3 regions of the Nonomuraea sp. NPDC050680 genome follow, and region 3 is predicted to be linked to each of the others. Evidence: predicted binding sites of a transcription regulator. Region 3 holds the regulator's gene; each other region holds the start of a gene.

What was found. Region 3 encodes HrcA, which represses chaperone genes, less so after heat shock. Its sites were predicted from a motif close to TTGGCACTCTCNNNNNGAGAGTGCCAA; they were not measured.
Region 1: AB0H88_RS01730 (DNA starvation/stationary phase protection protein) is a predicted target of HrcA. The motif match lies at 2,119-2,145, and genes of this name have one in related genera.
Region 2: groES (co-chaperone GroES) is a predicted target of HrcA. The motif match lies at 1,767-1,793, and genes of this name have one in related genera.

The regions. Positions count from the first base shown of each region.
Region 1 covers NZ_JBFAIF010000001.1:357,490-361,499, forward strand. Annotated here, with positions in the region: gene AB0H88_RS01720 (MarR family winged helix-turn-helix transcriptional regulator) at 1-357, shown strand, start outside; gene AB0H88_RS01725 (alkaline phosphatase PhoX) at 464-1,486, opposite strand; gene AB0H88_RS01730 (DNA starvation/stationary phase protection protein) at 1,580-2,047, opposite strand; gene AB0H88_RS01735 (helix-turn-helix domain-containing protein) at 2,155-2,937, shown strand; gene AB0H88_RS01740 (VIT domain-containing protein) at 2,934-4,010, shown strand, end outside.
Region 2 covers NZ_JBFAIF010000011.1:61,345-65,354, forward strand. Annotated here, with positions in the region: gene AB0H88_RS31285 (hypothetical protein) at 1-88, opposite strand, end outside; gene AB0H88_RS31290 (methyltransferase domain-containing protein) at 268-1,509, opposite strand; gene groES (co-chaperone GroES) at 1,880-2,194, shown strand; gene groL (chaperonin GroEL) at 2,277-3,896, shown strand.
Region 3 covers NZ_JBFAIF010000001.1:1,395,300-1,399,309, forward strand. Annotated here, with positions in the region: gene iscB (RNA-guided endonuclease IscB) at 1-31, shown strand, start outside; gene AB0H88_RS06355 (ATP-binding protein) at 128-778, shown strand; gene dnaJ (molecular chaperone DnaJ) at 805-1,944, opposite strand; gene hrcA (heat-inducible transcriptional repressor HrcA) at 1,956-2,969, opposite strand; gene AB0H88_RS06370 (hypothetical protein) at 3,114-3,878, shown strand; gene AB0H88_RS06375 (DUF3097 domain-containing protein) at 3,896-4,010, shown strand, end outside.

The DNA of each region.
Region 1 (4,010 bases), 1.0 Mb from region 3:
GTGGCCAGGATCATCGGCGAATATGACCCCTCGCGCGACATGGGGTGGATCGCCGAGGTCGGCGGGGAGCCCGCCGGGTGCGTGTTCTGCGTACGCGAGGACGACGCCACCGCGCGGCTGCGGCTCCTGCTGGTCGAGCCGTCCGCCCGCGGGCTGGGTCTGGGCGGACGGCTCGTCGGCGAGTGCCTGCGCCACGCCAAGGCCGAGGGCTACAAGCGGATCACGCTGATGACCCGCGACTGCCTGGCGAGCGCGCGGCGCATTTACCAGGCCGCCGGGTTCGAGCTGGAGTCGGAGCACAAGGAGACGGAGAACGGGATCGAGGTCACCGAGCAGGAGTGGAGCCGCGACCTCTGACAAGCCACCGGTCGAGGAGGTCCCTCAGGCGCGGGAGAGGCCGACCACCGCGAAGAGGAGGTCCCTCAGGCGCGGAAGGGGCCGGCCACCTCGAAGAGGAGGTCCCTCAGGCGCGGAAGGGGCCGGCCACCTCGAAGGTGCGGCCGTCGTCGCGGCCCCGTCTGGCCGAGAAGTAGAGGCGTCCGCCGTCGGGCGCGAACGCCAGCCCCGTGAGCTCGGCCCCGTCGAGGCCATCGAGCTTGAGGAACGGCGTGACCGCCCGATCGGGGGTGATGACGTCGATCTCCGTCGACCGCCTGGCGACGTAGAGGTCGCCGGAGGGAGCGGCGGTGATGGCGCGTACGCCGTCGCAGATCCGGTCCAGCGTGGAGGTCTCGGCGTCGTACGCCCACAGACCGCTGTCACCCTCGGTGGTGAAGTAGCAGACCCCGCCCGCGTAGTGACAGCCCTCGCCGCCGTCGAAGTGGCGGGCGTCGTCTATCTGGTGGCGCGTGGCCTTGAGCAGGGCGGCGGGCGACGGCACCGGCTTCCAGTCACCGGCTAGGCAGAGCACCTCCAGGATGCCCTCGGTGAGATCGCCCCAGTCGCCGGGCCGGAACCGGTAGAAGCACCCGTCAGGCTCCCCCTCCGTCAGGTAGACGACCTGACGGTCGGGGTCGCAGGCGGCGGCCTCGTGCTTGAACCGGCCCATGGCCAGGCGGGGACGCCCGGCCCGCAGGCCGTACGGATCGCACTCGAACACCCGGCCGCGATAACCGAACTCGCAGGAGAGCCAGCTGTGCCAGGGCGTGGCGCCGCCCGCGCGGTTGCGGTCGGTGCCGGACAGGATGCGGTAGGCGTCGGCGATCGAAGCGTCGGCGCGGAACCGGAGCGCGGACGCGCCGCCGAGCAGCGGCAGCTCGGAGTTGGACACGTAGATCCAGCCGGTGCCGTCAGGGAAGCAGGCGCCACCGTCGGGCGCCGCGTGCCACGTCAGCCCGGCCACCTTCTGGCCCGAGCGGGCCACGATCCGGCCGCTGAACCCTCCGGGCAGGGCCAGATCGTCGCCGCCGGGCGGCTCCAGCGGGCCGTAGGGGCTCATCCCGCCCTGCCAGAGCGGGCCCGTGCGGAGGAGAGTCTTGCTGGACATCGTGGGGCCTCCCTCTAGGTGCCACGCTAGTCGACCCCGCCGACATGAATGACGGGGAGGCCCGAGATCAAACTCTGCGCGAAATCTCTGGCGTCAACGCTGGGCCTGGAACATCCAGTGCTGCTTGTCGATGTCCTGAGCCACCGCGATGAGCAGGTCCTGGCTGACCGGATCCGGCTCGTCGGTCACGGCGACGCGCTCGCGCATCCGCTTGCCGACGGCCTCCAGGATGTCGGTCATCGTCGCCACGACCTTGCCGTCCTCGATCCAGCCGTTCTCCGGCTGGGAGAGCTTGGTGGACTTGGCGATGGTGGCCGCGCGGCCGTCCGGGTTGAGGCCCAGGGCGACGGCGCGTTCGGCGATGGTGTCCGCGTGCTCACGGGCCAGGGCGGTGACCTCGTCGAGCTGGAGGTGGATCTGCCGGAAGTGCGGGCCGGTCAGGTTCCAGTGCATCTGCTTGGCGAGCAGCGAGAGATCGAGGAGATCGACCAGGGCTCCCTGAAGGGCCGTCGCGACCGTCTTCTTCGCATCGCCCGAGAGCGGACCGGTGATCGTAGCCATGATGTGTTCCTCCCCGTGGTTCGACATCAGGGTCTCTATGCGACCCACCCCCATTGCCCGCTTTCTCATGGTTGACACTGCAATAATGACAGTGTAATTGTGAAGGTATGAGCGAGACCTGGACCATCCGTGAGCTGGCCGAGCGCGCCGCCGACGCGTTGCGCGCGCCCGCCCAGCCGCACGCGCAGCCGCTCAACGGCCGGGTCCGCGACGTGCCCGGCGAGCGATTGATCAGGTGGTACACCACGATCGGCCTCGTCGACCCGCCACTGACCAGGCGTGGCCGGATCGCCCAGTACGGCAGACGGCACCTGCTGCAGCTCGTGGCCATCAAGCGGCTGCAGGCGGCCGGGCGGTCGATCGCGGAGATCCAGACCGCCCTGACCGGCGCCACGGACACGACCTTGGAGCGGACGGCCCACCCCGGATGGTCGCCCCTGGACGAGGACGTCGCGACCGCGCCCCTGAGCCAGGATGCTCACGATGCGGCGGCCCTCCCGGAGGGCGAGACACCCGAGGCGACGACTCCCTACGACGGCTCGGGGGCCGGACATGGGCGCTCCCGCGGACGGTTCTGGGCCGAACGCCCCGCGGATGGCGGTGAACGCCCCGCGGATGGCGCTGAACGCCCCGCGGATGGCACCGGCCCCAATTCCGACCTTTCGTATCCCCCGCCCGGCGGTCCTTCCTGGCCCGGCGAGGACGACCGGCCCGAACGGGTCCCCCTGCCCAGCCGGCACGCGGCGCTGGTGCGCGGGGTCAGGCTGGCCGACGGGGTGACGCTCGTGCTCGACGGCGCCGGCCGTACCCCGGCTGAAGACGACATCCAGGCGGTACTCACCGCGGCGGCACCGCTGCTGGCGCTGCTCGAAGAGAGGAAGCTAGCATGAAGATCACTTCGCTCGAGCCCACCCGGTGCCTGCCGGTGCCGGACGCCGGGTTCGGCGCGCTGCGGACCGCGCGCGGGAATCTGCCCCTGGAGAGCGTCGACGTGTCCGCCGGCATTTCCGGCCTGATGGCCGAGGTCGAGGTGACGCAGGGCTTCCGCAACCCGTACGACGTCACGCTGGAGGCCACCTACGTCTTCCCGCTGCCCGACAGGGCGGCGGTGACGGGGTTCAGGATGGAGGCCGACGACCGGGTGATCGAGGGCGTGCTCAAGGAGCGCGGCCAGGCCAGGGCCGACTACGACCGGGCGCTGCGCGAGGGGAAGCGGGCCGCGATCGCCGAGGAGGACCGGCCCGACGTGTTCACGATCACGGTGGGCAACCTGCTGCCGGGCGAGCGGGTGACGGTCCGGCTCACGCTGAGCCAGCCGCTGCCGTACGAGGACGGCGCGGCCACGTTCCGCTTCCCGCTGGTCCTCGCCCCCCGCTACATTCCGGGCACGCCGCTCGACGGCCCCGGCTCCGGCGACGGCACCGCGCCCGACACCGACGCGGTGCCCGACGCCTCGCGCATCACGCCGCCTGTACTCCTGCCCGGCTTCCCCGACCCGGTACGCCTGTCGCTGACGGCGACGATCGACCCCGCCGGGCTGGACCTGCGGGAGCTGTCCTCCAGCCTGCACGTCGTCGAGGAGGAGGGTCATACCGTACGACTGCGGCCGGGCGAGCGGCTGGACCGCGACTTCATCCTGCGGCTGTCGTTCGAGACCTCGACCGCGCTGCAGCTCGACGGCCGGGGCGCGTTCTCGCTGACCGTGCTGCCCCCTGCGCTGCAGTCGCCGCGCACGCCGCGTGACCTCGTACTGCTGCTGGACAGGTCGGGCAGCATGGGCGGCTGGAAGATGGTCGCCGCGCGCCGGGCCGCGGCGCGGATCGTCGACACGCTGACGGAGCAGGACCGGTTCGCGGTGCTGACGTTCGACTCGGTGGTGGAGCAGGCGTTCGAGGGGCTCGTGACCGCCTCGGACCGCAACCGCTACCGCGCGGTCGAACATCTCGCGCGCGTGGACGCCCGC
Region 2 (4,010 bases), on a different contig from region 3:
ACGCACGCGCGAGCAGGTCCCGCATCCTTTCGGAGATGGCGGAATCGCCGCCTGCCTGTAGAAGGGTGGTGTGGTTGGAGTGATCCACCGAAAGGCTCCTTCGCTCGCCGACGGTCTGCCGCGCAGCGGTGGGATAGGTCCGGTTTGCAAATGAAACGAGAACGCGGCTAACCGCCAAAGGGGGAGGACTCCCGCGTGCTCACCTTAGCCGCTCGATCAAGGTCCGTCAGGAGCGAAGTAAAAGATCGGGGTTGGCCCGAGAACGTCCTAGTTTGTCATTTGTGCAGGTGAGGATGGGTGACAAATCAGGACGGAGGGCTTATCCATGATTCGGGTAAGCATGATTACCGCTGTTTTGCCACCCGAAAGTCGCAGGTCATTTCTGAGCCGTTCGATGTCGACCGCCGAGGCCCGCTTCTTGATGATGACATTTCCGATTTGCCGCTCGCGAAGGGTGGCGCGGAGGCGCTTCAGCGAGAACGGCAGCACGTCTTCCACCGCGTACCGCGCGGCCCATGGGGTGTCGAACGGCTCGTCGCCGGTGATGTAGGCGATCATCGGGTCGGGGAGGCGGCCGCCGACCATCTCGGCGACCTCTCCGACGAGGTGCGCGCGGATCGCGGCCCCGTCGGGTTCGTACATGAACCGGCCGACGGGGCCGATCGGCGCCTCGGCCCCGCGGGCGACGAGTGTCTCCCCGCCGGGCAGCAACGTCGCCCGTCGCACCGACCCCTCGGCTCGCGGCGACCCCACCAACCCCTTGGCTCGCGGCGACCCCACCGGCCCCTCTGCGGTGCCGGTCCAGAGGGCTGCCTCCTTCACCTCGCCCTTGTACGACACCCACTCGGCTTCGGCCTCGTCCGGGATGAACTCGTACGGGATGCCCGGAGCCACCTTCAAGCAGGCCCGCCCGGCCCTGGCGACCAGGTCGAGCACGACCGGCCACGGCGGCGAGTAGGCCATGGGGTCGAACGTCCTGCCCCGGCTGGTGCGGCGGGCGGGGTCGGCGAACAGCCAGTCGTAGTCCTCCGGCGAGACCGTCGCGGCGTCGGCCTCGCGTACGGTGACCCGATCCGCGAGCCCGAGCGCCTCCGCGTTGGCCCGGGCGACGGCGACGGTCAGCGGGTCGAGGTCCACGGCGTCCACGACGCAACCGGCGCGGGCCAGGGCGAGGAAGTCGCCGCCGATGCCGCAGCAGACGTCCACGACCCGCGTCCCGCCGGCGGGTCCGGCCAGGCGGCGGGCCCGGTGGATGCCGACCTCGGCTCGGGTGGCCTGCTCCAGGCCGTGCGGAGTGAAGTACATGAGTGCCGCGTCGGCGCCGAACTTGGCCTTGGCGCGCTCACGCAGCGCCGCCTGGGTGAGCGCGGCCGACGTGAGGGCGGCGTCGTACGACCTGCGCAGCCTCGTCGCCGCGGCCACCAGATCGGCTCCCACCACCTCGACGGCCTCGGCGAGTGCGCGCTGCCCGCGCGGGGTGAGCAACTCGGTGAAGGCGTCGAGATCCACGTCACCCGACGTTAGCGTCTCCCCGCCGCACTCCAGCCTGCCGGCGTGCGCGTACGGTTGTGGACTGGAACGTCCGCCATGTGCGTACGGCGGCCGGAACGTCCGCTGTGCGCGGAGGTGCGAGCTCAGGCGTCCGCCGTACGCCAACGGCACGTGTCACCCCAATTACCCTCAACCTTGGGCAAGCTCTTGGGCCTTATCGCTCTGAGCAGACGCGTTCGTGTTGACTGTCAAGCCCCTCTTGCATATGTTTCCTGTTGGCACTCTCCCCTTGAGAGTGCCAACGTGCGACGAGGCAGGTCTGACACCCGCGACGGCAGGCCCCGCTGGTCGCCTCTTCTAGATCATTCACATCTGAAGGGGAGGTCCGATCGTGACGACCGCCACCAAGGTTCCCGTTAAGCCGCTCGGCGACCGCATCGTGGTTCAGCCGCTTGAGGCCGAGCAGACGACCGCTTCCGGCCTTGTCATTCCTGACACCGCCAAGGAGAAGCCGCAAGAGGGCAAGGTCCTCGCGGTGGGCCCGGGCAACTGGGATGAGGACGGCGACAAGCGTATTCCGCTCGACGTCGCTGAGGGCGACATCGTCCTCTACAGCAAGTACGGCGGCACCGAGGTCAAGTACGGCGGCGAGGAGTACCTCGTGCTCTCCGCCCGCGACGTTCTCGCGATCATCGAGAAGTAAGCCGGATGCGTCGGGCCCCGGGCGCGCGTCTCGTCTGAGCGCGTGCGGCCGGGGCTCTCGACGCTAGGAGAGGACTTTCAGCATGGCCAAGATCCTAGCGTTCGACGAGGACGCACGCCGCGCGCTTGAGCGTGGCGTCAACGCCCTCGCGGACGCCGTGAAGGTAACCCTCGGCCCCCGTGGCCGCAACGTCGTCATCGACAAGAAGTTCGGTGCTCCGACGATCACGAACGACGGCGTGACCATCGCTCGTGAGATCGAGCTGGAGGAGCGCTACGAGAACCTCGGCGCCCAGCTCGCCAAGGAAGTCGCCACCAAGACCAACGACGTCGCCGGTGACGGCACCACCACCGCGACCGTCCTGGCCCAGGCGATGGTCCGCGAGGGCCTGCGCAACGTGGCCGCCGGCGCCTCGCCGCTGTCGCTGAAGCGCGGCATCGACAAGGCCGCCAGGGCGATCAGCGACAAGCTGCTCGCCAGCGCGCGCCCGGTCGAGGACAAGAAGGAGATCGCGAACGTCGCGACCATCTCCGCCCAGGACGCCAAGATCGGCGACCTGATCGCCGAGGCGTTCGACAAGGTGGGCAAGGACGGCGTTCTCACCGTCGAAGAGTCCAACGCCATGGGCATGGAGCTCGAGTTCACCGAGGGCATGCAGTTCGACAAGGGCTACCTGTCGGCGTACATGGTGACCGACCCCGAGCGCATGGAGGCCGTCCTCGAGGACGCCTACATCCTGCTCACCCAGGGCAAGATCTCCTCGATCTCCGACTTCCTGCCGCTGCTCGAGCAGATCGCCCAGACCAAGAAGCCGCTGCTCGTGGTCGCCGAGGACGTCGAGGGCGAAGCCCTGGCCGTCCTGGTCACCAACAAGATCCGTGGCACGTTCACCTCGGTCGCCGTCAAGGCTCCGGGCTTCGGTGACCGCCGCAAGGCCATGCTGCAGGACATCGCCATCCTCACCGGTGGCCAGGTCGTGAGCGAGGAGGTCGGCCTCAAGCTCGAGAACGTCGGCCTCGAGGTGCTCGGCAACGCCCGCCGCATCGTCGTGACGAAGGACAACACGACCATCGTCGACGGCGGCGGCGACCAGCAGGCGATCGAGGACCGGGTCAAGGAGATCAAGATTGCCATCGAGCAGTCTGACTCCGACTGGGACCGCGAGAAGCTGCAGGAGCGTCTGGCGAAGCTGGCCGGCGGTGTGTGCGTGCTGCGCGTCGGCGCCGCCACCGAGGTGGAGCTCAAGGAGAAGAAGCACCGCCTCGAGGACGCGATCTCCGCTACGCGCGCCGCGATCGAGGAGGGCATCGTCTCCGGCGGTGGCTCCGCGCTGATCCACGTCGCCAAGGACCTCGACGACCTGGGCCTGACGGGCGACGAGGCGACCGGTGTCGCCATCGTCCGCCGCTCGCTGGTCGAGCCGACGCGCTGGATCGCCGAGAACGCCGGTCTCGAGGGCTACGTGGTCACCCACAAGGTCTCGGAGCTGTCGGCGGGCCACGGCCTCAACGCCGCCACGGGCGAATACGGCAACCTGCTCGACCAGGGCGTCATCGACCCGGTCAAGGTCACCCGTTCGGCCGTTCAGAACGCCGCGTCGATCGCCGGCATGCTCCTCACCACCGAGGCGCTCGTCGTCGAGAAGCCGGAGGAGGAGCCGGCCGCCGCCGGTCAGGGCCACGGCCACGGTCACGGCCACTGAGCCGTTCTTCACTGGGCCGTTCTTTCCACTGGGCCGTTCCTCACCCGACCCGCGCCTGATTCCAGGTGCGGGTCGTGTGCTTTCTCCGGCTGTTCGAGCGCGTCCTCCTCGGGC
Region 3 (4,010 bases):
CACAAGGCAGGAGAACACCACTGAACGGTGAACCTCAGGGCACACTCAAGCCCTCAAGGACCTTCCCACTCCCGCTCCCTCCCCGGCGTGAACGCCGGGGTATCCACGGGTGATTCTGATGACGTTCATGTCCAGGAACACCCGTCGCGCGCGGCGCTGGCCGTGCGCGCTGAAGACCCGGCTGACCGTCCTGCTCACCGTCCCTGCCACGATCGCCCGCGCGGCGCCGCGCCGGCTCGCCGGGAAGGCCCCGGACACGACGGAGCCCGCGACTGAGGAGCCCCACCGGCCCACCGGCCGGCCGCGCCGGCCGCCCGATCCCGTCGCCGTACGCGACGTGCTCCGCTCGGCCCTGAGCGCGGCCGGGTCGGGCCGCGCGGTGCTGGGCGAAGTGGACGACGCCCTGCTCAGGGGCACGGCCGTCGCCGAGATCGCGCACCTGGTGACCGAACTGGTCGACAACGCGCTGACCTGCTCGCCCCCCGACACCGAGGTGGAGATCCGGGCCAGCACCCGCGAGGGCGAGTGCCACATCGCGATCGTCGACCAGGGCGTGGGGATGACCGAGGGAGAGCGCGCGGCCGCCAACGCCCGGCTCCGCGGCGAACGGCGCTTCTTCGCCGCCCCCACCCGCTACCTCGGCCACTACGTGGTGGGCAGGCTGGCCGAGCGGCTCGGCGTGCGCGTGTGGCTGGATGAGTCGCCGCCACACGGCATCACCGCCCGGGTGGCCCTCCCGGGCGAGTTGCTGGTGCCGTCACGAGTCAACGGCCATTGACCGCCTCCTGCTCAACGGCCGTTTGCTCAACGGCCGTTGAACGCGTCCCGCAGCCGTGAGAAGAACCCCTGCTGCCCGGGGGCGAACTTCCCGGGCGGCCGCTCCTCGCCACGCTGCTTGGCCAGCTCGCGCAGCAGTTCCTCCTGCGCCGGGTCGAGCCGCAGCGGGGTCTCCACGTTGACGTGGATGAGCAGGTCGCCGCGGCCCGTCTCGTTGAGCCGCTGCACGCCCCTGCCGTACATCGTGATGACCTGGCCCGACTGCGTGCCCGGCCGCACGTCGATCTCCTCGGAGCCGTCGAGCGTCTCCACGGCGAGGTTGGTGCCGAGCGCGGCGGCCGTCATCGGGATCTGGACCGTGCAGTGCAGATCGTCGCCGCGCCGCTCGAAGATCTCGTGCGGACGCTCGACGATCTCCAGGAACAGGTCTCCAGGCGGGCCGCCGCCGGGGCCGATCTCGCCCTCGCCGGCGAGCTGGATGTGCGTGCCGTCCTCGACGCCCGCGGGGATGCGGACCTTGATCGTACGGCGGGTGCGTACGCGGCCGTCACCCGAGCACTCCTGGCACGGGTGGCGGATGATCGTCCCGAAGCCGCCGCACTGGGGGCACGGCCTGGAGGTCATGACCTGGCCCAGGAACGACCGGGTGACCTGGGAGATCTCGCCGCGCCCGTTGCACATGTCACAGGTGTCGGGGTGGGTGCCGGACGCGGCGCCCGCGCCCTGGCAGACCTCGCAGAGCACGGCCGTGTCGACGACCAGCTCGCGGGTGGTGCCGAAGGCGGTCTCGCTCAGGTCGAGCTCGACGCGGATGGTCGCGTTGCGCCCTCTCCTGGCCCGCGAGCGGGGTCCGCGCGCGCCGCCGGCCGTGCCGAAGAAGGCGTCCATGATGTCGCTGAACGGGAAGCCCGCGCCGAAGCCGGCCGCTCCCTGCCCCGCGCCCGCGCCGCCGAAGGGGTCGCCGCCCAGGTCGTACATCTGACGCTTGTTGGCGTCGGACAGCACCTCGTAGGCCTGCGTGATCTCCTTGAACCGCTCCTGGGTCGCGGGGTCCGGATTGACGTCGGGATGGAGTTCGCGGGCAAGCCTGCGGTAGGCCTTCTTGATCTCTTCCTGACTGGCGTCACGGCGCACCCCGAGGGTGGCGTAGTAGTCGCTGTTTGCCACTTATCGACCTCTTATGATGCAGCCAGGATCTGGCTGACGTAGCGTGCCACCGCGCGCACGGCGCCCATCGTCACGGGATAGTCCATCCTCGTGGGGCCTAGCACGCCTAGCCGGGCCAGTTCGTTGTCGCCAGAACCGTACCCGGTTGCGACGATCGACGTGCCACGGAGGAACGGGTTCTCCGAGCCGATGCGCACGGTGAGCGTGGACGGGGTGTCTGTGGAAGTCTCGCCGAGCAGCCGCATGAGCACGACCTGCTCTTCCAGTGCTTCGAGCACGTCGCGCAGCCCGGTCGAGAAGTCGGCCCCGGCGAGGTTGGCCGCACCGGCGAACACGATCTTCTCATCATGGCGCTCGACCAGCGTCTCGAGGAGCACCGACAGGATAGTGGCCACCACGGGACGGTCTTCGACGGGCAGCCGCTCCGGCAGGTCGGCGACCTGATCGGGGACGTTGAGCAGGCCACAGCCGTCGAGGGAGGCGTTGAGCACCGCGCGCAGGTGCGCGATGCGGGTGTCCTCCACCACTTCGGGCAGCTCGACCACCCGCTGCTCGACGCGGCCCGTGTTGGTGATCAGCACGAGCATGACCCGCCGATCATGCAGCGGTACGAGCTCGACGTGCCTGACCGTCGAGCGGGTCAGCGTCGGGTATTGCACGACCGCCACCTGCCGGGTGAGCTGCGCGAGCAGCCGTACCGTGCGGGTGACCACGTCGTCGAGGTCGACCGCGCCGGCGAGGAACGTCTCGATCGCCCGGCGCTCCGCCCCGGAGAGCGGCTTGACCTGCGAGAGCCGGTCGACGAACAGGCGATAGCCCTTGTCCGTCGGCACGCGGCCCGCGCTGGTGTGCGGCTGGGTGATGTAGCCCTCCTCCTCCAGAGCGGCCATGTCGTTCCTGACCGTCGCTGGGGAGACCTTCAGGTTGTGGCGTTCGGCGAGCGCCCTGGAGCCCACCGGCTCGTTGGTGGACACGTAGTCTTCGACAATGGCGCGGAGCACCGCCAGCTTCCTATCGTCGAGCACGCGCTCACCTCCTACCTCTGCCTTTCAGGAAACGACAGGTCTAGCACTCTGTGTTCCCGAGTGCCAAGTGTACGGCTCCCGCCCACAAGGTGCGATAACACCGGAGCTAGCGAGTGGCTGCCCATAGGGCGCACACTGGCCGATATGACCGATGACTCCCAGCCCCCCTCCTACGGTCCACCGCCGGGACAGGGTCCGTACCAGGGGCAACCTCCCCAGTTCGGGCCGCCGCCGCCCCAATATGGTCCGCCGCAATACGGCCAGCAGCCATACCAGTCCGGCCCCTACGGGCAGCAGCAGCCGTACCAGCCCGGACCTTACGGCACGCCGCAGCGGTTCGGCCCTCAGGTTGACCCGAAGTTGATCAGACCGCGGTTGCGGTGGATCGCGGTCGCCTGGGGACTGGCCCTGCTCGCCGGCCTGGTCGGGGTGGGAGTGTTCGTGAGCGGCATCCTGAACACGGTGGGCGCGGTGGCCCCGTCCAAGACGTTCGCGGCGGGCCAGAGCGTTACCGTGCCACTGGACCCGGCGGACAAGCCGGTGGTGTACCTCGCCAGCGAGAGCCAGGTCCACTACATGTGCCGGATCGACGGCGGTCCCGGTCAGGCCAGGCTCGCCAGGACGTCCGGCACCGAGCGGGTCACCATCAACGGCACGCAGTGGCAGCTCATCCTCGTGGTCAACGCGCCGGCCAAGGGCGACTACCAGTTCACCTGCACGACCCAGGAGCCGACGAACGTGCGCTTCGGCGTCGGCCGCGACTTCGCCTCCGCCGCGGGCGGCCTGGTGGGCGGCGTGGCGGCACTGCTGGTGATCCCGGGTCTGGGCGTGCTGGCCGCCGTCATCGTGACCATCATGGTGATGACCCGGCGCAGCTCTCATCGCAAGCGCCTTGCGGCGGGCGGGTGATTTGCTACGGTCCCCGTGTGTACGAGGGCGATGTTCTAGCGGGGAATTGGCGGCGGCCGGGCAAGGGCAAGATCCCACAGGTGCCCGCCGAACTCGATCTGGTTGTGGAGGACGCCGAGAGCGGCTTCTGCG